DNA from 4 places in the Arthrobacter sp. zg.Y820 genome. Region 4 is predicted to be linked to each of the others. Evidence: riboswitches for the same ligand, from Rfam matches in the RefSeq annotation. Region 4 holds a riboswitch; each other region holds the start of a gene.
The links. Region 4 has a riboswitch for S-adenosylmethionine ahead of QNN99_RS06090 (flavin reductase family protein). Riboswitches for the same ligand answer to the same signal wherever they lie in the genome.
Positions count from the first base shown of each region.

Region 1: it holds a riboswitch for S-adenosylmethionine, as region 4 does, so the genes downstream of both, QNN99_RS01905 (hypothetical protein) here and QNN99_RS06090 (flavin reductase family protein) in region 4, are expected to answer to the same signal.
Region 2: it holds a riboswitch for S-adenosylmethionine, as region 4 does, so the genes downstream of both, QNN99_RS11890 (LLM class flavin-dependent oxidoreductase) here and QNN99_RS06090 (flavin reductase family protein) in region 4, are expected to answer to the same signal.
Region 3: it holds a riboswitch for S-adenosylmethionine, as region 4 does, so the genes downstream of both, QNN99_RS08260 (ABC transporter substrate-binding protein) here and QNN99_RS06090 (flavin reductase family protein) in region 4, are expected to answer to the same signal.

Region 1 covers NZ_JASKLX010000001.1:413,250-418,964, reverse strand. The annotation lists gene QNN99_RS01910 (acetamidase/formamidase family protein) at 1-1,165, opposite strand, end outside; SAM riboswitch class IV at 1,304-1,440, shown strand; gene QNN99_RS01905 (hypothetical protein) at 1,456-1,839, shown strand; gene QNN99_RS01900 (VOC family protein) at 1,935-2,372, shown strand; gene QNN99_RS01895 (CPBP family intramembrane glutamic endopeptidase) at 2,411-3,136, opposite strand; gene QNN99_RS01890 (NAD(P)H-hydrate dehydratase) at 3,148-4,023, opposite strand; gene QNN99_RS01885 (histidine phosphatase family protein) at 4,007-4,735, opposite strand; gene QNN99_RS01880 (hypothetical protein) at 4,836-5,489, opposite strand; gene QNN99_RS01875 (hypothetical protein) at 5,486-5,715, opposite strand, start outside.
Region 2 covers NZ_JASKLX010000009.1:602,400-608,114, reverse strand. The annotation lists gene QNN99_RS11900 (CoA-binding protein) at 1-64, opposite strand, end outside; gene QNN99_RS11895 (alpha/beta fold hydrolase) at 119-736, opposite strand; gene QNN99_RS11890 (LLM class flavin-dependent oxidoreductase) at 858-2,225, opposite strand; SAM riboswitch class IV at 2,351-2,466, opposite strand; gene QNN99_RS11885 (ABC transporter ATP-binding protein) at 2,834-3,664, shown strand; gene QNN99_RS11880 (aliphatic sulfonate ABC transporter substrate-binding protein) at 3,792-4,892, shown strand; gene QNN99_RS11875 (ABC transporter permease) at 4,892-5,715, shown strand, end outside.
Region 3 covers NZ_JASKLX010000008.1:151,622-157,336, reverse strand. The annotation lists gene QNN99_RS08270 (TrkH family potassium uptake protein) at 1-484, shown strand, start outside; gene QNN99_RS08265 (potassium channel family protein) at 477-1,178, shown strand; SAM riboswitch class IV at 1,369-1,486, shown strand; gene QNN99_RS08260 (ABC transporter substrate-binding protein) at 1,723-3,378, shown strand; gene QNN99_RS08255 (ABC transporter permease) at 3,375-4,415, shown strand; gene QNN99_RS08250 (ABC transporter permease) at 4,412-5,269, shown strand; gene QNN99_RS08245 (ATP-binding cassette domain-containing protein) at 5,266-5,715, shown strand, end outside.
Region 4 covers NZ_JASKLX010000006.1:183,936-189,650, forward strand. The annotation lists gene QNN99_RS06080 (GNAT family N-acetyltransferase) at 1-191, opposite strand, end outside; gene QNN99_RS06085 (hypothetical protein) at 264-788, opposite strand; gene QNN99_RS06090 (flavin reductase family protein) at 848-1,354, opposite strand; SAM riboswitch class IV at 1,414-1,534, opposite strand; gene QNN99_RS06095 (PhzF family phenazine biosynthesis protein) at 1,660-2,496, shown strand; gene QNN99_RS06100 (nitronate monooxygenase) at 2,504-3,571, shown strand; gene QNN99_RS06105 (Vms1/Ankzf1 family peptidyl-tRNA hydrolase) at 3,648-4,208, opposite strand; gene QNN99_RS06110 (replication-associated recombination protein A) at 4,305-5,715, shown strand, end outside.

The sequences.
Region 1 (5,715 bases), on a different contig from region 4:
AGAGGCCGATGGGAATCCAGGCATCTGCGGTTTCGCCGAACGGATACCGGTGGGCCAGGGCCGGCGCGTCCCCCGAACCGGGTTTGCAGACGGTCAGCCGGAAGGTGCCGCGCAGGGAACCTTCCATGGCGGTCAGCGCCACTTCGCCGTCGCCCATGCCCATGTGCGGATCGCCCACGTAGAACAGGGCGCCGTCGGCCTTGACCGGCAGGTAAAAGGTGGACCCGGGGCCCAGATGGCGGATGTCGATGTTGCCGCCGCCGAGCGTGGGCGGCACTGAGTTGGCCTCGGGGCCGGTCAGGCCCTCGTTCTCGGAGAAGGCCACGCCCATCATGCCCATGAACGGGCGCAGCGGAAAGCGGATTTTCATGTCGCCGCTGGTCATCACGCCCTTGCCGTCCTCGATTGCGGTGAAGACCGAGACGTTGCCGTAGTCCGTCGGGACGCCCGAGGACCGGTTGTCCGCGGCCGCCGGCGGCATGACTTCCTCCAGGGTGATGCCCTCCGGTGCGGCCGGGCCGTTCTGCAGCGCGAGCGCGCCCTTGCCGTGGCGGCTGGAGACGACGCCGTAGGGGACCCGGGGCACGGCCGCGAGGGTTTCGATCTTCAGGACGTCGCCGGGCTCGGCGCCTTCCACGGCAACGGGACCGGTGACGATGTGCGGCCCGTCCGTGTCGAAGTTCCGCGGCGTGCGGTTGTAGCCGGCGGCGATGTCCACGGCGTCCTGCAGCACCCCGTCCGCCGCGACGCCGTGGCCGCCGAAGAAGGACAGCGGATCCCGGCCCTGGTCCTCCAGGATCCCCTCATGCGAGAGGGCGTCGATGGTGACGGTCTGCCCGGATTTCATCCGGGCCACCGGCGTGGCATGCACGGCCGGCACGTAACCCCAGAGCACTTCCTCCGGGGTGGAGGCAAGATAGAGGTCCCCGGGCATGTCTCCGGAGTGCGGCTGCAGGATGGCCCCCGACCTCGGGCCGGCCGACCCGGGCGACCCGGCAGCACCGGCGTCCGCAGCTGCCGCGGAAGAATCCTGCACCGGTTTCGCACTGCATCCCGACCCCACCGCCAACATGCCAAGACCCGCCGCGGCTCCGAGGAATCCCCGGCGGCCCAGGCCCTTGGTGAGTACCGCTGCGGCCTCGCGTCCAATCAGCATTCGGTTCATCGTGTCCTCCAATAGCTCGTGCCATCAAGCTAGCCAAACGGAGTTTCGAGGCTGTTTCCGGCGGATGAACGGGCCACGCACATCACGGCGGACCACGGCGGTTCCCAGTGTCGGCGTCGTGCGCTAGGGTGGTCTCAGCTTCACGAGAGGTGGCCACCGGCCCGGATTCGTCCGGCCGGAAAAGCTCCGACTGGCCTCACACCAACCCCATTGTTCGGCGGGTGGTTCGGATGACGAAGCGGCCCGCTGCCGCCCGGCGCGGGCAAGGACACTCTGTAAAGGACCACGCTGTGAGCGTTTCCAGTGACACCCGTTGCGTCAGCTTCACCCCCGGCCACAACGTCCACCTCATCCACGGCAAGAAGCTGGCCGGTTTTGATGACTGGGTGGATGCCCGGGCCTATGCCGATGTTGAGCTGGACCTGATCCAGCTGATTGTGGACGGTGAGCAGCAGCTGATGTGGTTCCACGATATCCCCGCCCTGGCACTGGCCCTGGCGCATTCCGGCGGAGAGGCGCAGTGGTGCGCACGCTACTCGTCGCTGTTGGTGCCCGGCGGCTTCGACAGCCCGGCCCGGCGCTCTTTTTTCTACTTGGCCACGCCGGAAAGGGTGCATCCCTGTAAACGGATCGCCGCAGGCGCCGGCGCTGCCGCTCAAGAGCTGCGGGGCTGACCCCCGGCGATCGCTTCCGGGCCGCCGGCGTCTGCGGACAGTAACTGTCCGCAATCCTTCCGGGCGGGAGCCTGCCGCTGGCTAGGCTCCTGCCCATGACGTTCAATATCCAGATATGTGTTGACTGCGCCGACCCCCACGCCCAGGCCGATTGGTGGGCCGAAACCCTGGGCTGGGTCCCGGAGCCCCTCGACCAGGCCCTGATCGATTCCTCGCTGGAACAGGGCGCCGTAAGCCCGGACCTGCTGATCGAGCACAACGGACAGCGCAGGTGGCGCGACGGCGCCGCAATCTGCCGGGAAAGCGAGGTGGGTTCCCCGGGACGCCTGCGAATCCTGTTCCAGCCCGTGCCCGAACCGAAGACGGTGAAGGACCGCATCCATCTGGACATCCACCTCGACGGCGGAGACAAGGACGCGATGCGCGCCGCGCTGGAGGCTCGGGGTGCCACGTTCCTTTACGCAGCCGAGCAGGGTCCGTCCTCCTGGTACACGATGGCCGACCCCGAGGGCAACGAATTCTGCATCGCCTAGTCCCCCGACCGGCGGATCCAATGCCGCACCGTCAACAGTTATCCCAGCAGCTCTGCCGGGATCGCGTAGGTCAGCAGGACGGCGAGCAGGTTTTTCGCGGCGTGGACCGCGTAGGACAGGATGAAGTTGTTCCCCGCCCAGACGTAGATGCCCACCAGAACCGCGCCCATGGCCAGGTACGGCAGCAGCACCGGCAACGTCAGCGATTCCTTCCCCGCGATGTGGATCCCGGCGAACAGCAGCAGCGAGATCAGGCAGCAGACCCAGATGTTGAGGTATTTGCTGAGCTTGCCGATCAGCAGGTGGCGGAAGATGTACTCCTCGACAAACGGCGCAATCACCACCAGCAGGGGAATGATCAGCAGCGGAGGCAGGGAGACGACCAGCCCCTCAACCGCTTCCTGGTTCACCGCGGTTTCCGGCGGGCCGGAAATCAGGACGACGACGGCGGTGAGCAGCAGCATCGCGAAAACGCCGCCGGGAATGATCGCCAGGGTCAGCCACGGGCGGGTGGCCAGGATCCGGGTTTCCCGCACCGCATAGCGCCACGACGCCCAGGCCGCCAGCGCGCCTGCGGACAGGTAGAACGCCAGGTTCACGGCGTAGCCGGCCAGCAGCGGATCAGGGATCAGCTGCATCAGACCGGGAACGCCGAGGCCCGGGGCAAAGCTGAAGATCAGGAGGAACAGGACATAGAACCCGGCGGCAAACCCGTCCCGGGGCGTGAAGGTGTAGGGCAGGGGCAGGATCGCCGGCCGGTTCATTCTCGGCACCGCTAGACGGTCAGCTCCGCCATCACGCGGGGCATCGCTTCGAGCAGCTCTCCGGCGAGGAAGCTCAACGGCCCCTGGGCTGCGGAAAGCCGGTCGCCGGCCGTGGAATGCAGGTAGGTGCCCCAGCAGGCGGCCTGCTCCGGGGACGCTTGGCGGGCGAGGAATCCGCCGACCGCGCCGGCCAGGACGTCGCCGCTGCCGGAGGTGCCCAGCCCGGGATTTCCGGCCGGAATTTCCCAGCGGCGCCCGTCCGGGGCGGCGATGAGCCCGTGCAGGGCCACCACTGCCTGGTACCTGGCAGCGATGTCGCCGGCGGCCTGCTCCATCTCGAGGTCGGCCTCCGGATCCGCGTCCAGCAGGCGCGCGGCTTCGTTCTTGTTCGGCGTCAGGACCAGGCGCCCGGCCCAGGGTTCGTAGACTTCCGGCAGCCCGGGCAGCACGCCGAGGGCGAAGGCATCCAGGACGACGGCGGCGGAATCGTTCAGCAGCGGACCGATCCCCCGGAGCAGCTCGGCGGCTTGCTCGGCGTCGTCGAGGCCGGGTCCGATCACCACGACGTCGGCGCTTTCCAAGGCAACGGCCAGAGCCTTCGCCGCCCGCTCGCCGGAGATGACGCCGTCGTCCTCCGGCAGTCCCACGGCGCCCGATTCCGGCACCGCCACCGCGACGGCCACCGCGGCGGACTCCGCCACGGCCAGCGTCAGCCGGCCGGCGCCGACCCGCAGCGCCGCCCGCCCGGCCAGCATCGCGGCGCCCGGCGAAAACCGTGCCCCGCCAACCACCAGGACGGTGCCGCGGTCAGACTTGTCGGCCGCGTCCCGGTTGACCTGCCAGTTCTTCAGCAGTGCCGGTGTTACGACTTCAGCGGGGCTGGACATGCTCTTCATCTCCTGCATGCTCGGTGACGGGGGCGCCGCCGGACTCCAGATGGTCCACGGCGTTGAAGCTCTTCAGGGTCCAGCGGCCGTGCCCGGAGGGCCGAACCAGCCGCGTGACGGAGGCGTTGCGGACGCTGGTGCTTGCCGCGATCTCCAGCAGCTCCTGCTCGCTGAGGCGTTCGCAGATGTAGCGGATCAGCATGATCACCGCATCGTGGCAGACGACGGCGACCCGCCCGCCGTCCTCGTCCTCGTCGAGGTCGCGCAGGACCGACCGCAGCCGCAGCGCCACATCGGCCCAGGATTCCCCTCCCGGCGGACGGTAGGAGAACTTGCCCAGCCAGTTCCGGCGCTGCGCCTCATCCGGGAACCGGGCGGTCACGCCCGCCGAGGTCAGCAGATCCAGGATGCCCAGCTCGCGGTCGCGCAGCCGTTCGTCAACGCGCAGGTCCTGCAGTCCGGCCAGTTCGGCCGTCTGCCGGGCCCGCAGATAGGGCGAGCACCACACGGAGTCGGGGCGTTCAGCTCGCGGCAGGCCGTCGAAGAGGCGGCCCAGTGCCTCCCCCTGGAGGACGCCGTCGTCGCTGAGCGGAACGTCGGCGTCGCGCAGGTCGATGTCGATGACTTCAGCGCCGGAGCGCATCGCTGCGGTGGCGGCAAGGTTGCCCGCGCTTTCACCGTGCCGGATGAGGATCAGTTCAGTTGCACCCATTCTCCGACTCTACTCTGCAGGCCGTTGCCGTTGTCGTTGCCGCTGCCGGGGCCTGCGTCCGGGCGGCGTTTTCCTGACCATCTCCGCGCGGCCCTTCCTGCTACCCGTTGGCGGTGAGGCGTTCGTCCCACTTGTCGCTGCCGAATAATCCGTGCCACAGGCCGCTGGCGATTGCCAACTTCTTGTTGAAGGTCTTCGGTTGGGGCTCGCGCGGGGAGCCGGGGAGGCGAGGCCCGGGCGGCGCCGGAGGAATTTTCCGCTCTTCGGATTTGACCGCCTTCAGTGCGGCGGCCACCGGAGCGCTGAAGACGAGGGAATCCATGATGGCGTCGAACTCCGCCAGCCCGAAGTCGCCGTGCCGGTTCCGGCCCGTCACCTTGTAACCGGATTTCAGGCCTCTCAGGGGAACCCCCTCGCTGAGGGACAGGAAGAGCCAGGATCCGGCGCCGCAGTCCACTGCCAGGTGTCCGGTTCGCACCAGGTGCTTGAAGTCCTTGGCCGTGACGGCGGGCGTGCCGGGAAACTGCTCCTTGAGCTTGAAGACGAAGGACTTAGTGTCGTACCGGCAGGCGAAGAAGCTGATCACCACCCTCAACACTTCGCGCAGGAGCATCAGGACGACCAGCCAGGACAAAAGGCTCCCCGGCCATATGCCGGCAATCACCAAGGCTGCCACTGCTGTTGCCCGAAGGATCAGGCGTACCCAGCTGTAGGTGCCGGTACTGGTAATGAACGGGAAGTGGAGAGTTTTCACTGCACCGGCTCCCGCTGCAGGGCGGTCAGGGCTTCCGCCTCGTAGGTCAGCCGGGTGGCGTCACGCACTCTGCCCTCCAGCTCCCAGGTCACGGAGGCCGGAATGGGCGGCAACACGGCGGGCGCATGGCCGGGCAGATGCGCACCCACGGTCCGCAGCCGGTCCCTGTATCCGCGCTTCAGCTCGCGGAGCTTGGCCGTGTTGGCCTGTTCCAGCATGGCCTCGG
Region 2 (5,715 bases), on a different contig from region 4:
TCTCCCGCAGGAGCCGCCCGATTACTGCGGGGTCGTTGACGTGTGCGCCGCTGACAAGTTCCATGTGCCGTCCTTTGCTGGAGCCCGAAGATCGGGCTCCAGCTTACGCCCGCCGGTGTCAGCTCAGGAAAGATTCGATGGTGTCGGCCAGCTCCGCGTCCGGGACGCTCGCCGCTGTTCCCTCCAGCAGCTGAAATTCCCCCTCGTCCAGGGCCTCCGCGGCGCGGCGGGCGAGGTCCCGGGTCTCATCTGCACTGCTGCTGCCGGCCAGGATGAGAACCGGAACTTCAACACCGGCCAGTCCCTCCAGCTCGGTCTGGAGCACCAGGAGTTCATCGTCGCCGTCGTCGATCGCCGGGCTGGGCTCCAGCGCCACCACGCGGGTGATCACCGCCGACTCCTCGGCGGCCCGCAGCGCCAGGAAAGCTCCGGAGGCAAACCCGTAGAGGGCGGCAGATCCGCCGGCCACCTGCACCACTGCCAGCAGGTCATCGACGTCGGACTCTGCCGTGTATTCCTCCCCCATGCCGCTTTCTCCCATGCCGCGCCGGTCATAGGTGTAGACCGTGTGGTTTTCCGAGAGCAGGTCGGCAAGGACCCGGGTGCTGGAGCTGCTGCGGTCGGCCAGAAGGGGATCGACAATCACGAGCGGCGGGCCACTGCCTTGGCGGGACCAGGCAATGCGGGTTCCGTCTGCGGACAGGGCTATTCCGGAGGCATTGGCTGAGGATTCCATGGCAGGCTCCTGCTGGCTGGGAAAGTGGCGCCCGTAAGGGTGGACGTTCCTTTCAAACGTAGGAGCGGACCGGGCGGCCGGTCAATGCCCGGTCCGGCAGAACAGGACGCCGGCCCGAAGGTCAGCGCACGGCGGGCTGCAGCCGGAACGATGCACCGCGGTGCTCCGCCGGGAGCTTGTCGCCGGCGTCGAAGAGCTTGTTGCGCAGGGTACCCGGCGCATATTCGGTCCGGTAGGCGCCGCGCTTCTGCAGTTCGGGCACCACAAACTCCACGATGTCTTCAAACGTGCCGGGGGTGATGGCATAGGCCAGGTTAAAGCCGTCGACGTCGGTTTCCTCCACCCAGCGGATCATTTCTTCGGCGATCTCCGCGCCCGAGCCGACCATCCGCGGTCCCAGTCCGCCGATGCCGACGGAGTCGGCGATGTCGCGCACCGTCCAGGGTTCGCCGTCGTCCTTCGGTTTCTGGAAATTCGACGCGGCGGACTGGATGGCATTGGATTTCACGTTGCCCAGCGGCTCGTCCAAGTTGTAGGTGGACAGGTCCACTCCCATCCAGCCGGACATCAGGGCCAGCGCGCCTTCGTGGCTGGCGTACTGCTGGTAATCCTCGTGCTTCGCGGCGGCCTCCTGCGCGGTGGCGGCGGTAATCACCGTCATCAGCGTGTAGATCCGGATCGAGTGCCGGTCCCGGCCGGCGGCTTCGGCGGCGTCGCGGATCTTCGTGACGGTGGCCTTGAGCTTCTCCTTGGTGGGCGCCCCCACAAACACGGCCTCCGCGTTGCCTGCGGCGAAGGCGATGCCGCGCGGGGAGGCGCCGGCCTGGTAGATCACCGGGGTGCGCTGCGGCGAGGGCTCGCTGATGTGGATGCCCGGAACCTTGAAGTACTTCCCCTCGTGGTTGATGTCGTGGACCTTGGCCGGGTCGGTGAAGACGCCGGTTTCCTTGTCGCGGACGACGGCGTCGTCCTCCCAGGAGCCCTCGAGCAGTTTGTAGATGACCTCGAGGTATTCGTCGGCGTGGTTGTAGCGCTCGTCGTGCTCCAGCTGGTCTTCCGCGCCCAGATTCCGCGCGGCGGAGGGCAGATAGCCGGTAACGACATTCCAGCCGACCCGGCCGTTGGTGAGGTGGTCCAGGGTGGAAAGCCGGCGGGCAAACGGATAGGGATGTTCATAGGCGGTGCCGGCAGTGACGCCGAAGCCGAGGTGTTCGGTGACCAGGGCCATCGCGGAGACCAGCAGCAGCGGGTCGTTCACCGGAACCTGGGTGCCCTGGCGCAGGGTGGCTTCGTTGGAGCCGCCGTAGACGTCGTATGTGCCCAGGACATCGGCGAGGAAGATGCCGTCGAACAGGCCTTTTTCGCAGGTTTTGGCGAGGTTGGCCCAGTAGCGGAGGTCGGTGTAATTGGCTGACTGGTCCTGCGGATGGCGCCACAGCCCCGGGGACTGGTGGCCCACGCAGTTCATGTCGAAGGCGTTGAACCGGATCTGCCGCCGGGGGCCCTGTGCGGTGGGCTGGGTGCCCTGCTCGGTGGAGGGTGTGCTCTGTGTGGTCGGCTGGATGTTCTGCTCGGTCACGGGGGAACCTTTCGGAACGGGACGCCCCTGAGGGAACGCCGTACTTGCCGTTCGCGGACGCGCAACGGCCGGATCCTCATCTGGGGCACCCCGCTACGGAGAAGAGGGTTGCCGCCCAACCAGCCAGAGCTTCGCGTTGGGACTCATGATCCTTCGGCTCCAGTATTGGCACAGCGATGCGGCTCAACGGAAGTCAATGACCCTGTGTGAACCGCGGGCACGGAGCCGGCCCCGCGGCGGACCTGGGCCTCCAGGCCGGCGCGCGCGGCGGTTTTCCGGCTGGCGCCGCGGCGTCGAAATGTTACGCCGGGGACTTGCCCGTTGTCCGAATGAAGCGTTTAGTGGCTCTTGACCATCCCGAGCGGCTGAGAGACCTGGATCAGTGAAGCCGCAGCAACCCTGGTTGCCGTACCTCCTCCTTGAGGAACGGCAATAGCGAGGACAACACCGCAGGAGGCCGTAACCGGCCCAAGGCGTTTTCCGTAGGGTGCTACTGCCAGGACCGATGGAGAGTTAACATGACCGCCTTGGCTTCACAGTCCCCTGCCGCCGCGCCGCCCGCTGCACCGCTTCAGGCCGCCGGCTCCGCTCTTCCCGTCACGTTTTCCTCGCTGGGCCGCACCTTCGGCGCCGGCCCCGAAGCACACCGGGTGCTGCGGAACATCAACTTCGAGGTGCGCCCGGGCGAGGTCCTGGCCATCCTCGGGTCCAGCGGCTGCGGAAAATCCACGCTGCTGCGTGCCGCAGCCGGCCTGGACGCCGCCAGCACCGGAGAAGTCCTGATCAACGGCACCCCCGTGCACGGGATCGACGACCGCTGCGCCGTCGCATTCCAGGAGCCGCGGCTGCTGCCCTGGCAGACGCTCCAGGCCAACATCGCGATGGGCCTGCCCAAAAGCATGAGCGCCAAGCACGGCAAGGCGAAGGTGGCCGAGCTGTTGGAGCTGGTGGAGCTGGGCCCGTTCGCCGAGCACCGCCCGCGGGCGGTGTCCGGCGGCATGGCCCAGCGCGCCTCCCTGGCCCGTGCCCTGGCCCGGACCCCCGGCGTGCTGCTGCTCGATGAGCCCTTCGGCGCCCTGGACGCGCTGACCCGGCTGAAGATGCAGGACCTGCTCCTCTCGGTGCACACGGCCACCCCCACCACCGTGCTGCTGGTCACCCACGACGTGGATGAAGCCCTCCAGCTGGCGGACCGGATCATTGTGCTGGGCAAGGAACAGGAGAAATCCGGCGCCACGATCACCCAGGTCATCACCGTGCCCGGCAACCGGCCGCGGGACCGGGCCTCGGCGGAGCTGGCGCGAATGCGCGGCGAGCTCCTGGCCAGCCTCGGCGTCGACCGCCACTAGCCTCCCGGCACCGCCCCTCCCCAGCAGCTCCTTCTCACCTGCGTCCGTTCCCTTCGTCCGGACGCTCCCCCAGCAGTTCAGTGCCGTTTTCCGCCCGGCTCGCCGTCCTCCAGCAGAAAGAACTCCCATGAACAGCCGTTCCGTCGTTCCTTCCCCCGCCCCTTCCGCCAACTCTTCTCCGGCCCGCCGCCGACCGGCCCTGTCCCGCGGGCCGGTCAAGGCCCTGGCCGCGGCCGCAGCCGCAGCCTCGCTGCTGCTGACCGGCTGCGTTGCCGGTGAAGATACCGAGCCCGCCGCCAACGCGGAAGCGGCCGACGGCGGAACCCTCACCCTTGATTTCGCCACCTACAACCCGCTCAGCCTGATCATCAAGGAGAAGGGCTGGCTCGAATCCTCGCTGGAAGAGGACGGCATCACGGTGGAGTGGGTGCAGTCCGCCGGGTCCAACAAGGCCAACGAGAACCTGCGCTCCGGAGCCATCGACATCGGATCCACGGCGGGCTCCGCCGCGCTGCTCAACCGGGCCAACGGCTCCCCGATCAAGGCCATCGACGTCTTCTCCCAGCCGGAATGGTCGGCACTGGTGGTCGGCGCCGACTCGGACGTCACCTCAGTGGCGGACCTCAAGGGCAAGTCGGTGGCCGCCACCAAGGGCACCGATCCCTACTTCTTCCTGGTCCAGGCCCTCGAGGAGGCCGGACTCAGCCTCTCCGACGTCACCGTGGAGCAGCTGCAGCACGCCGACGGACGCACCGCCCTGGAAAACGGATCGGTGGACGCCTGGGCCGGACTGGATCCGATCATGGCCGGCGCCGAGCAGAACGGCGCCCAGCTGATCTACCGCAACCTGGACTTCAACACCTACGGCATCCTGGCTGCCAACGAGGCCTTCCTTGCGGAGGACCCGGAACAGGCGCAGGCAGTGGTCAACGCCTACGAGAAGGCCCGCGCCTGGGCCGCCGAAAACCCGGAGGAAACCGCGCGGATCCTCGCCGACGTCGCCGGACTGGACCTGGCGGTGGCGCAGACGGTGGTGCTGGACCGCAGCAACCTCGACGTCGACCCGGCGCCCGGCGAGGCCCAGCGCAGCGTGCTCGAAAAGATCGGGCCCACCCTCGTGGAAACCGGTGACGTGGCCGGCCAGGACGCCGTCGACACGGCACTGGACAGCCTGCTCGATGATTCCTACGTCCAGAACGCTGACCCGGACGCGGTCAAGGAGTCCTGATGACAGGCACCGACAACCCCTACCTCACCGGAACCAGCGCCGTCCCAACCTCCCGGGCCGGGAGAGCCGCCGCCGGAGCCACTGCGGCGCCTCCGGCCGGACCGGAACACAACCCGGCACCGTCCGGACCGCTCTCCCGCCGCTGGATCCGGCTCGCCCTGGGTCTGGTGGTGCCGGCAGCACTGCTCGCGGCCTGGCAGCTCAGCACCGCAGCCGGCATCTTCACCGCCGTCCAGCTGCCGTCGCCCGCCGCCGTCTACACCGCGGCGACCGACCTCATCGACCGCGGCCAGCTGGGCCTGCACGTCGCCATCTCCACGCAGCGGGTACTCATCGGCTTCGCCATCGGCGCACTGCTGGGGCTGGTGCTGGGCGCCCTGCTCGGCCTGTCCCGGCTGGCAGAAATCCTGCTGAGTCCGGTGATCGGCGCGCTGCGCGCCGTGCCGTCGCTGGCCTGGGTGCCGCTGCTGATCCTGTGGCTGAAGATCGGTGAGGATTCCAAGATCACGCTGATCGCCATCGGCGCGTTCTTCCCCGTGTTCACCACCGTGTCCCTGGCCCTGCGCCACGTGGACCGGAACCTGGTGGAAGCCGCCCGCGCCTTCGGGCTCAACGGCCTGAAGCTGCTGACCACCGTGCAGCTGCCCGCCGTCGTTCCCTCCGTGTTTTCCGGGCTGCGCCTGGCACTGGCGCAGGCCTGGCTCTTCCTGGTCGCCGCTGAACTGATCGCCTCTTCCATGGGGCTGGGCTTCCTGCTGATCGATTCGCAGAACAACGGGCGCACCGACCGGCTGCTGCTGGCCATTGTCCTGCTGGCTGTCAT
Region 3 (5,715 bases), on a different contig from region 4:
CGCCGCCCTGGACGGCGCCACCCTGCTGGTCATGGACGCGCTGATGTTCATCGGCGCCGGACCCGCCGGCACGGGCGGCGGGGTCAAGATCACGACTGCTGCCGTGCTGTTCTTCATTCTCGCCGCGGAGGTCAGGGGCCGGCGGCAGGTGAACGTCCTCGGCAAATCGCTCTCCCCGGCGGTCTACCGCCAGGCCATCGCCGTGCTGGTGCTCTCGGTCCTTCTCGTGGGCACCGCCACCGGCATACTGCTGGTCCTGACCGGGTTTCCCCTGGAATCGGTCCTGTTTGAAGCAGTTTCGGCGTTCGCCACGGTTGGCCTGTCCACCGGCATCACCGCGCACCTTCCGGCGGCGGGCCAGCTGATCCTGATCGTCCTGATGTTCGCCGGCCGGCTCGGCCCACTCCTCTTTGCCTCGGCGCTGGCACTGCGCGACCGGCCGCTGCACTACGAACTTCCGATCGAAAGGCCCATCATTGGCTAGGTTCAGCTTTCTTGGTGCGCGGGATCCGGGACACGCCCGCGCCGACGCAGACGCAGTCGCCGTGCTCGGGCTGGGCCGCTTCGGGGAGTCCGTCGCCCTGGAGCTGATGGCCGAGGGCACCGAGGTTTTGGGCGTGGACAGCAATGGAGAAGTGGTCCAGCGGCTCGACGGCCGCCTCACTTTGGTCGTGACGGCGGACTGCACTGACACTGAAGTGCTCGATCAGCTGTCGGTGTCCGAATTCAACCGTGTGGTGCTGGGCATCACCAGCGACATCGCGGCCAGCGTGCTCACCGCCTCGCAGTTGGTCCGCTCCGGGGTGGCCCAAGTGTGGGCCGCGGCCGCCAGCGAGCAGCACGGACTGATCCTGGACCAGATCGGCGTCCACCACGTGGTTTACCCGGAGCAGGACATGGGCCGGCGGGTCGCTCATCTGGTCCGCGCCAGCCTGCTGGAGTACATCAGGGTGGGCGAAGACTTCGCCGTCGCCGAAACGGTGCCGCACGGCGCCGTCGTCGGCGTTCCCCTCGATCCCGGGCGGGTTCAGGAGATGTACGGCGTCTCGATTATTGCCCGCCGGAGCGCGTCCGGCCCTTGGGAATTCGCCGGCGCCGGCATGGTGCTGACCATCCTGGACCGGATACTGATCGCCGGGCCGCCGGAGCGGACCGACGCCTTCAGCCAGCCAGCCTGACGGCCGCCTAACCGGGCATGCCCGCCCTTCCGAGCACGCCCGCGAGCGCCGGTTGACGACGGATGACGCGTTCGGTGGAGTGTGACGGTTTGGACCGAAATATGACCGAATTAGCGACCTGTGACCGTCGCTTACCCCGGATAACGTCATCTGCCCGCCGGTAGCCGGCGTCCTCTAGCATGTAGTCAGCAATCAAGAGTTCCAGCCATCGGCCCTGGCCGGCTGGGCAGCAACCCTCTCGTCGTAGCGGGGTGCTCCAGGTGATGATTCGGCCGGCGGGCAGACGCCCGGCCCGGCAAGTACGGCGTCCGTGCTGCTCCGGCGGCACCCCGCGGCGCCATGATCGCAGAGGCAGCCCCGATGAATCGATGTCCCCGCCCCACCGGCTAGACCCTTTCCCGCGCCAGGCCTCGGCCTCCCCGCCGGGCATCCTCCTGCCCGGCTGACTTCCTGCTCCCCGCTGGGCATCCTCCTGCCCGGCCGGCGCTTGCCCGCACCCCCTGTCACTGCATCTGCTCCAGCCCTTCCGAGAGAAAGCAGCACCATGAACCTGTCCAGGAAACTCACCGGGAAGCGTCCGGTGTCCGCTCCCGCCGCGTCTCTGCTGATCCTGTCCCTTATCACCGCCGTCCTCGCTTCCGGCTGCAGCACGCAGCCGGGCAGCGCCTCCGATTCCACCGATCGGCGCGGCGGCGAGCTGGTGTACCTGGATGCCGAACTGTCCTCCAACACGCAGCTCCAGAGCAGCGGCACCTGGCAGGACAGCGCCTACATCCAGAACATCACCGATCGGTTGATCTACCGCGACCCCGAGACACTGGAACTGAAGCCGTGGATCGCGGAGGAGTGGACGGTCAGCGACGACGGCCTGACCTACACCTTCCTTATCCGGGAGGGCGCCAGCTTCAGCAACGGCCAGGTGCTGGACGCTTCAGCGGTTCAACGGAACCTGGAGTGGCAGGCCAACGGCGACAGCGCCAAGGGCATCCCCGCGAACAACTGGTTCCCGAAGGTCTCGGCGGTAACGGCCGACGACGCCGCCCGGACCGTAACGGTGCAGCTCACCACCCCGCACGCCCCCTTTCTGAATGTGCTCTCCTTCTGGCGCACCAGCCTGGTCGCCGATGAAACCATCAACGCACCGATCGAGGCGCAGTCACAGCTCACCGGCATCATCGGCAGCGGCCCGTTCACCGTGGAATCCGAAAAGTACGGAGAGGAAATCGTCCTCACCCGCCGGGAAGGATATGCGTGGGCGCCGCCCGGCCTGGAAAACCAGGGCGAGGCCTACCTGGATCGGATCACCATCATTCCGGTCACCGAGGACAGTGTCCGGCTGGGCTCGCTGCGCGCCGGCGAGGCCGACCTGATCCGCTACGTTCAACCCAGTGAAGAGCAGACCCTGACCGCGGCCGGTTTGGAAGTGATCAGCGCCCGGGGGGTTGGCAACGCCAACGTCTGGGACCTGCGGCAGTCCGCGCCGTTCCTGGATGACATCCGGGTGCGGCAGGCACTGCAGCACGGCATCAACCGGGAGCAGATCATCTCCGATCTCTACACGGAGAACTGGAACGCTGCCACCAGCATCCTCACCCCGGGATCCCTCGGGTACAAGGACGAATCGGAGAAGCTGGCCTTTGATCCGGAAAAGTCCGGCCAGCTGCTCGACGACGCCGGGTGGACCGGCAGGGACGCCGACGGGTTCCGTACCCGCGACGGCGAGCAGCTGCACATCCTGACCTACGTGGACGTTTTCGACAGCACGTCCAAGCCCCTTTTCCAGCTGATCCAGTGGCAGCTCAAACAACTGGGCGTAAACCTGGAAATCAAGGAGACGGACTACGCCAACTACTCCACGGTGCTGGCGGACCCCGCGGTGGGCGCACGGCGCAACGGATGGCCGGAAGCTGACCCGATCCGGCTCACCGTGAACTACTCCAGCGACCACCTGAATGCCTTCAACCTCCAGCAGCCCGACCCGGTCCTGGACGCCCTGCTCGCCGAGCAGCTGACGGCTGCCGACACCACGGCCCGCACCGAAATCCTCGGCCGGATCCAGGACCACATCATCGAGTCCGCCTACGCACTGCCCATCCTGGACGACTCCCAGATCTTCGCCCTGCAGCCCACCCTCCACGGACTGACCTTCGGTGCCGAGGCACGCCCGTCCTTCTACGAAACCTGGACGGAAACCAAGTGAGCAACCCGTCCGGCACCGGTGTCACCGCCGTCATCGCCGCGCGCATCGGGCAGTCCCTCCTGGTCATCGCCCTGACCTACGTGTTCGTCTACTTCATTCTGTTTGCCCTGCCCGGCGACCCCATCGGCAGCCGCATCAACAACCCGCTGAACCCCATCCCGGAAGAGCAGGCGGCAGCCATTACCGCTTACTACAACCTGGACCGGAACGCCCTGGAACAGTTCTGGATCTCGGTGACCCGCCTGTTTCAGGGCGACCTGGGATTCTCGCTGGCCACCGGCCGCCCGGTCGCCGACCTGATCAGCCAGGGACTGGGAGAAACCGTGGCGCTGGCCGCCGTCGCCCTGGTTCTGGCCCTGGCCCTGTCCCTGGTGATTGCGGCCGCCGCCGTGCTGGCGCCGTGGAAAATGGTCCGCCGGCTGGCCGGTGCCTTCCCGGTGCTCTCCCTGTCCACCCCCAGCTTCCTGGCCGGTCTGCTGCTGCTGCAGGTTTTCGCCTACCAGCTCGGCTGGTTCTCCTCCATCCGCGACGAGGGCGCCAAATCGCTGCTCCTGCCGGCCGTCACGCTGGCCTTCGGCGTCAGCGCACCGATCACCCAGGTGCTCATCCGCGGCCTGCGCAAGGCCTACAACGAACCGTTCATCACGGTCCTGCGCGCCAAGGGCGTGCCCGAGGGCCGGATCTTCACCGGCCACGTGCTGCGCAACGCCTCGATCCCGGCACTGACCCTGTTCGGGCTGACGGTCGGGGAACTGCTGGCCGGGTCGGTCATCGCCGAGGCCGTCTTCAACCGTTCCGGGCTGGGCTTCATGACCGAACAGGCGGTCCGTGCCCAGGACGGGCCGGTGGTTCAGGCGGTGGTCATGCTGGTGGCCGTTGTCTTCACCACCATCAACCTGCTGACCGACCTCCTGTATCCCGCCATTGATCCGCGGATGGCCCGGCAACGGAACAACCGCCGATCCGCCATCCGACCGGTTACCAACAGTCCGTCCACCCCTCGACCGTCGACTGCACCGGAGGCCCTGGCCCGATGACCACAACAACACTTTCCAAAACCGCCGCGTCCCCGCTCACCGCCAAAGCCCGCACGGCGGCGCCGGCCGACTGGCTGGCTCTGGGCTTCCTGTTCCTGCTGCTGGCCGCTATAGCAGCGCCGGGACTGCTCACCCGGTTCGATCCGCTCGAAGCCTCCCCGGGAAACACCCTGCTGGCACCCACGGCGGCCCACCCCTTCGGCACCGACTATCTCGGGCGGGACCTGCTGGCCCGGGTCATCCACGGCGCAGGCCAAACCATCGGCGCGTCCCTGGTCGCCGTAGCCATCGGACTGGGTGCCGGCTCGGTGCTGGGGCTGGTGGCGGCGTACTTCGGGTCCTGGGTCGACGCGGTGGTCAGCCGGATCGTGGACGTATTGCTCTCCATTCCCGGGCTGCTGCTCTCCATGATGGTGGTGGTGGCCCTGGGCTTCGGCACCCTCAACGCCGCGATCGCCGTCGGCATTGCCTCCGTGGCCACCTTCACGCGCCTGATGCGCTCCGAAGTGCTGACCGTGCGGAACCTGACCTTCGTGGAGGCCGCACAGCATATCGGTGCCCGGCCCGCGACCGTCCTGTTCCGGCATGTGCTGCCCAACTCCTACACCGCGGTGCTCTCCATGACGGCCCTGCAGTTCGGCTCGGCCATCCTGTGGATCGCCGCGCTCAGCTTCCTGGGCTACGGCACCCCGCCGCCGCATCCGGAATGGGGGCTGCTGGTGTCCGAAGGCCGCGAATACATCGTGTCCTCGCCGTGGCTGACACTCCTGCCCGGCCTCGTCATCGTCCTGACCGTGCTTTCCATCAGCCGCGTCAGCGCCCTGTTCCGCGACACACGGGAGGTATCCGAATGAGCACCGCAGACCAGATCACCGCAAACCCGGTCGCAACCCGAACGGCCACAGCTCCGGCGCTGGAAGTCCGCGGCCTGAGCGTCGCCTACGGGAACGGTCCTCTCGCCGCCGACGTCGTTCACGGCGCGGACCTGCGCCTGGAGCGCGGCCAAACCCTGTCCCTGGTGGGCCAGTCGGGATCCGGGAAAAGCACCCTCGCGCTGGCCGCCAGCGGGTTGCTGCCCGCCAACGGCAGGATTACCGCCGGCAGCGTGCGGGTGGGCGGAGAGGACGTCACCGCTTTCCGCCGGCGGGACTGGCGGCGGCTGCGCGGCACCGGAGTGGGCTACATTCCGCAGGATCCGCTCAGCTCCCTGGACCCGCTGCAGACCATCGGCGCCCAGCTGGGGCAGGCGCTGCGGCTGCACACCGGCACCGCCGCCGGCGGCATTACTGCCGCGACCATC
Region 4 (5,715 bases):
ATGGCAAGGGTCGTGTCGCCCTGAGACCACACGCGCGTCGCAGCGGCAGTGGCGGCTGGCCCTCGCAGGGAGTACCAGCCCAGATCGCCTGGGTGTAGCTGCAGCGGTTCCCTGTCGTGCTGCCACTTCGCCAAAACGCTGCAGATCTCGCCGAGCTCGTCTACACCTGGTGTTCGCAGGACAACGTCCATGATCCCCCGTTTTTCTTCTCCAAAATGCTCCAGTTCCCAAGGCCCGGGAAGTATTTATCCGGTAGAGGATCCTCAGTGTGGAGCGTGGTTCGCTAACCCGTCCGCGCTGATGGGGTTCGAGAGACTGAACTCGCAGTACTTTCCGGTCAGTTCCCCGCCGACGCTGAACTCGAGCCGAAGCGTCCGAGCCTCAGCAGGGGGAGCCGGTGTGTAGACCCAGAGCGCGTCCCACTCCATACCGCTGCCGGCCGTTTGGCCTCCTGACCGCCGGTACTCGGTGCCAATATCATCAGATACAACCGTGGTGATCCCCTCAAAAACGGCGACGCCAGGCATCGGAGGCGGGTTCTCAGATCGGTCTGATCCTGCAGCTTCACGCCGCTTCCACCACTCCTCGAGTCCTCGGTTGAAACGGCCGTCCCGGGACATTGTCTCTTTCCCACGCACTCCGCTGAGGTGCACGTGGATGCCCGGCTCTCCGGCGCTGACACCGACGAAGTCTGGCGCGTCTTTGAACTCAACACCTGCAAAGCGAACGTCGATACCATCGCTGGTTCCGACCACAAGGTCATGAGGCGCGTGCGTGAGTGCAATCATGCAGTCACTTTAGCGGCCCTAGTTCGCACGCGTCAGCGCGGGTTTTCCAGCGCCGCGGCTCAGGCAAACTCCGCGACGCTGAGGTGCCGGAACGCCGACCCGTGGAACACCAGCGGCTCGTGGGCATCGTCATGCGAGGCGTGGCCGTGGACGCGGAGCAGCACGACGCTGTGGTCCCCGGCGGGCACCTCGTTCTCCACTGAGCACTCGAGCCACAGGGCTGCCCGGTCCAGGAAAAGGGAACCCGATTCGTCGGTGTGCAGGTTCAGGCCCGCAAAACGGTCCCCGGACTTGGACGCAATCTGCTTGCAGATCCCCTCGTGGTCGGAGCCCAGGATCGATACCCCGATCCTGGCCGCGGGCCGCAGCACCGGCCAGGTACGGGAGGTGTTCTGCACGGCGAACATCACCAAGGGAGGATCCATCGAAACGCCCACGGTAAAGGATGACGCAACAATTCCCTGCGGCTGCCCGTCCACCACAGCGCACAACGCGGCAATGCCGGAGGGGAAACGTGAATAGGCACGGCGCAGGGCCGCGGGCTGAAGATCGGTAACAAGAGACATGCGAAGAGATTCCTCTGCCTTAAGCGCCGGACCGACGATTAACAACAGGGTCGGCACAAACGCGGTACTTGCCGCAGCCGGGAAGTTTTGCCGGGCGGCCGAATCGTCACCTGGAGCACCCCGCTACGGCGAGAGGGTTGCCGTCCAGCCGGCCAGGGCCCGTGGCTGGAACTCTTGATTCTTCTTCCAACGTAGGCGGCACGGGTGCACGCCTGCAAACACCTGCCTTAGTTCGTAAAACTCAGCTTCACAAAACTCCCCGCAGCGAATGAAAACTCCCCACGGTGAAGGGATAGAGTTTGGGCATGAAACAGCGGTGGTTTAAACAGGTGGACGTTTTTGGCAGCGAGCCGTATTTGGGGAATCCCCTCGCCGTGGTGCTGGAAGCCGAGGGACTTTCGGACTCCGACATGGAGTCCTTCGCGCGGTGGACGAATTTGTCCGAAACCACGTTCGTGCTGCCTCCCACCCGCGACGGCGCCGATTACCGGGTGCGGATCTTCACCCCCGGCGGAGAAATCCCGTTCGCTGGACACCCGACATTGGGTACCTGCCACGCGTGGCTGGAGGCCGGCAACAAGCGCCGCTATCCCGACGTCGTCGTGCAGGAATGCGGGATCGGCCTCGTAACGCTTCACGCCAACGCAGGCATTGCCGCGTTCGCCGCGCCGCCGCTGCTGCGCTCGGGCCCCTTGGAGGACGAAGTCCTGGACCAGGCACTGCGTGCGCTGAACCTGGACCGCACACAGATCCTCGCCTCCAACTGGATCGACAACGGCCCCGGCTGGCTCGGACTTCTGCTGCCCGACGCCGCTGCGGTGCTGGCACTGAAGCCGGATCCCACCATCATGGGCAACCTGCGCGTGGGCGTCATCGGCGCCCAGCCCGAGGACGCCGAAACCGACTTTGAGGTCCGCGCCTTCGTTCCCGGCCTGGGCATCACCGAAGATCCGGTGACCGGAAGCCTCAACGCCGGCCTCGCCCAATGGCTGATCGGCGCCTCCCTGGCACCGGAGCGCTATGTGGTCACGCAGGGAACCGCGGTGCAGCGGTCCGGCCGGGTCCGCGTGTTCACCCGCGACGGCAAGATCTGGGTGGGCGGATCCACCGTCACCTCCATCGACGGCACCGTCACCCTCTAGGCGCAGCGTGTTCAGCCTTCAGTCCCTTTCCCTGCCCGTAATCGGTGCGCCCATGGCGGGCGGGCCGTCCACGGCCGAACTCGCCGCGGCGGTCAGCAACACCGGCGGGCTGGGGTTCCTGGCCGCCGGCTACAAAAGCTCAGCAGCCGTGGCAGCGGAAATCGCCCGCACCCGGAGACTCACCCAGGCGCCGTTTGGCGTGAACCTCTTTGTTCCGGACCGCGCCAACACCTACCGCGCCGCTCCCGGCACCCCCGCTGCCGGCGCCACAGCCGGCGAAAAGCTGGCAGCGGCACTGGCCTTCCGGAACCTTCTCGCTGCCGGAACCGCAGCGGAACCCGGGCTGCCGGACCCCGACGACGACGACGGCTGGCCCGCCAAACTGGAACTGGTCCTGCAGGAACGGGTGCCGGCGGTGTCCTTTACCTTTGGACTGCCGGACCCGGAGATCCTGGCGGAACTCGCCGGGCGGGACATCTGCACGGTCGTCACCGTCACCGACGCTGCCGAAGCCCAGGCCGCGGCCGACGCCGGCGCCCGGATGCTCTGTGTCCAGGGGCCCGAGGCCGGAGGGCACCGCGGAACGCTGGACAGCGCCAAAGTTCCAGGCGACGTTCCCTTGGACCAGCTCCTCCGGGGGATCCGGAAGGCCTGCGACCTGCCCCTGATCGCTGCCGGAGGAATCTCTGCACCGGGTGACGCCGCCGCGGCATCTGCCGCCGGTGCTGCAGCCGTCCAGATAGGAACCCTGCTGCTGCTCAGCAGCGAAGCGGGCACCAGCCCGGTGCACCGGGCGGCCCTGCGGGAAGCAGCGCAGGGCGGGCGGTTTTCCGAAACGTCACTGACCCGGGCGTTCTCCGGCCGCCCGGCCCGCGGGCTGACCAACGCTTTCATGCGCGCCTATCCGGATGCGCCGGACGCCTATCCGTACGTCAACCAGATCACGGCTCCGCTGCGGGCCGCCGCAGCAGCGGCGGGGGATCCGGACGGGGTCAGCCTGTGGGCCGGCACGGGGTACCGGCTGGCCACGGAGCAGCCGGCAGCGGACATCGTCCGCCGGCTCGCCGGGAACTGACGAGGCAGCAGCGGCCTGAGCCGCCGCCCCGCCGCTGTTCAAGCCGCCGCCTCCGCCGCCGTTCAGGGCGCCGAGCTTACGGCACCGAAATCCGGATGAAGACCGACGCCGCGTCCTTCGCGGCCTTGGCCAGCGCCGCCGCTTTGGGATCCTGAACGTCCAGGAAACGCAGCCGGGCCAGAGCGCTCCAGGGACGAAAAACCGGCTCGCGGGCCAGCACCTCGAGCAGGGGCCGGTCGCCGCCGAACACCAGGTACTCGGGCGGATGCTCGGCGAAAATCCGGGCCGCCTGCTCCGCCGTCCGGGACTGCACATACCGGCTGCCTGCCTTGGAGGCGAGCAGCACGCCGTCGCGGGCGACCCCCACGGCGAAACCGCCGCGGCGCAGCAGTACGATTCCCAGCGTGCGGGACTGGCCGGCCAGCGAGACCAGGCGCTCGACGTCGTTCGAACCGCGCCCCGGCCGCCCGTCGTCCGGCCACGGCGCCAGCAGATCGGCTTCGGTGCCGTTGGCCGCCAGGAGATGCAGGCCGCCGTGCTCCGGAGTCAGGGTCAGCTCGCCGTTGCCGGCGGCGAACCGTTCCAGCCAGCCCGGCAGCCGGTCGGCGGAGACAAAGGTGGAGCGGGTGACGGGCATTTTGACGATTCTCCTGGCGGGACTGCTGGTTCGGTTGGGCAGAGCGCCGGCAGTCGCCGGGCCCGGTCAACGCTACGGCACGAGTAGCCTTGGGGAGTGAGTGATTTGTTCAGCAGCGACAGTGACGGCGACACCGATACCCGCGATGACAACGACGGCGGCGGGTTTGGTGCCGGTGCCGGCGACGACGGCCGGAAGCGCCCGCGCAGCCCGCTGGCCGTGCGGATGCGCCCGCGGTCGCTGGATGAGGTGGTGGGCCAGCAGCACCTGCTCGGACCCGGATCCCCGCTGCGCACCCTGGCGGAATCCGCCGACGACCGCGGCCCCGCCGGACCGTCGTCGGTCATGCTCTGGGGCCCTCCCGGCACGGGAAAAACCACGTTGGCCCACGTTGTGGCCCGCGGCTCCGGCCGGAAGTTCGTGGAGCTCTCCGCCATCACCGCCGGGGTGAAGGATGTCCGCCGGGTGATGGATGACGCACTGACCAACCGTGATCTGCACCGCATCACCACAGTGCTGTTCCTGGACGAGATCCACCGCTTCAACAAGGCGCAGCAGGACGCGCTGCTGCCCGGGGTGGAGAACCGCTGGGTGGTGCTGGTGGCCGCAACCACGGAAAATCCGTCCTTCTCGGTGGTCTCGCCGCTGCTCTCGCGCTCCCTGCTGCTGACGCTGAAGCCGCTCACCGAAGAGGACATTGCCGCCCTGCTGCAGCGGGCCGTGGAGGACGAGCGCGGCCTCGCCGGACGGGTAACCCTGAGTGATGAAGCGCTGGAGCATCTGGTGCGGCTGGCCGCCGGCGACGCGCGGCGCGGACTGACCGCGCTGGAGGCCGCCGCCGGCGTCGCCTATTCCGAACGGAACGACGCCGAAGGCATCCCCGAGGTCACGCTCAGCGACGCCGAAAAGGCACTGGACGTGGCGGCCCTGCGCTACGACCGCGCCGGCGACCAGCACTACGACGTCACCAGCGCCTTCATCAAGTCCCTGCGCGGTTCGGACGTGGACGCCGCCCTGCACTACCTGGCCAAAATGGTGGAAGCGGGGGAGGACCCCCGGTTCATTGCCCGCCGCCTGGTGATTTCCGCCGCCGAAGACGTGGGAATGGCCGATCCCACGGCGCTGCAGACGGCGGTGGCCGCAGCCCAGGCGGTGCAGCTGATCGGCATGCCCGAGGGCAGGATCATCCTGGCTGAGGCAGTGGTGCACATTGCCACCGCCCCCAAGTCCAACGCCGCCTACAACGGCATCAATGCGGCCATCGCCGACGTGCGCGCGGGGCGCGGGCAGGGGATCCCCGCGCACCTGCGGGATGCCCACTATCCCGGAGCAAAGCAGCTCGGCCACGGCAAGGGATACGTCTACTCCCACGACGAACCGCACGGCGTTGCCCGGCAGCAGTATCCGCCGGATGACCTGGTGGGCCGCGACTACTACGAGCCCACGGGCAACGGTGTTGAACGGGACATCTCGGCGCGGCTGGAACGGCTGCGCGGGATCATCCGGG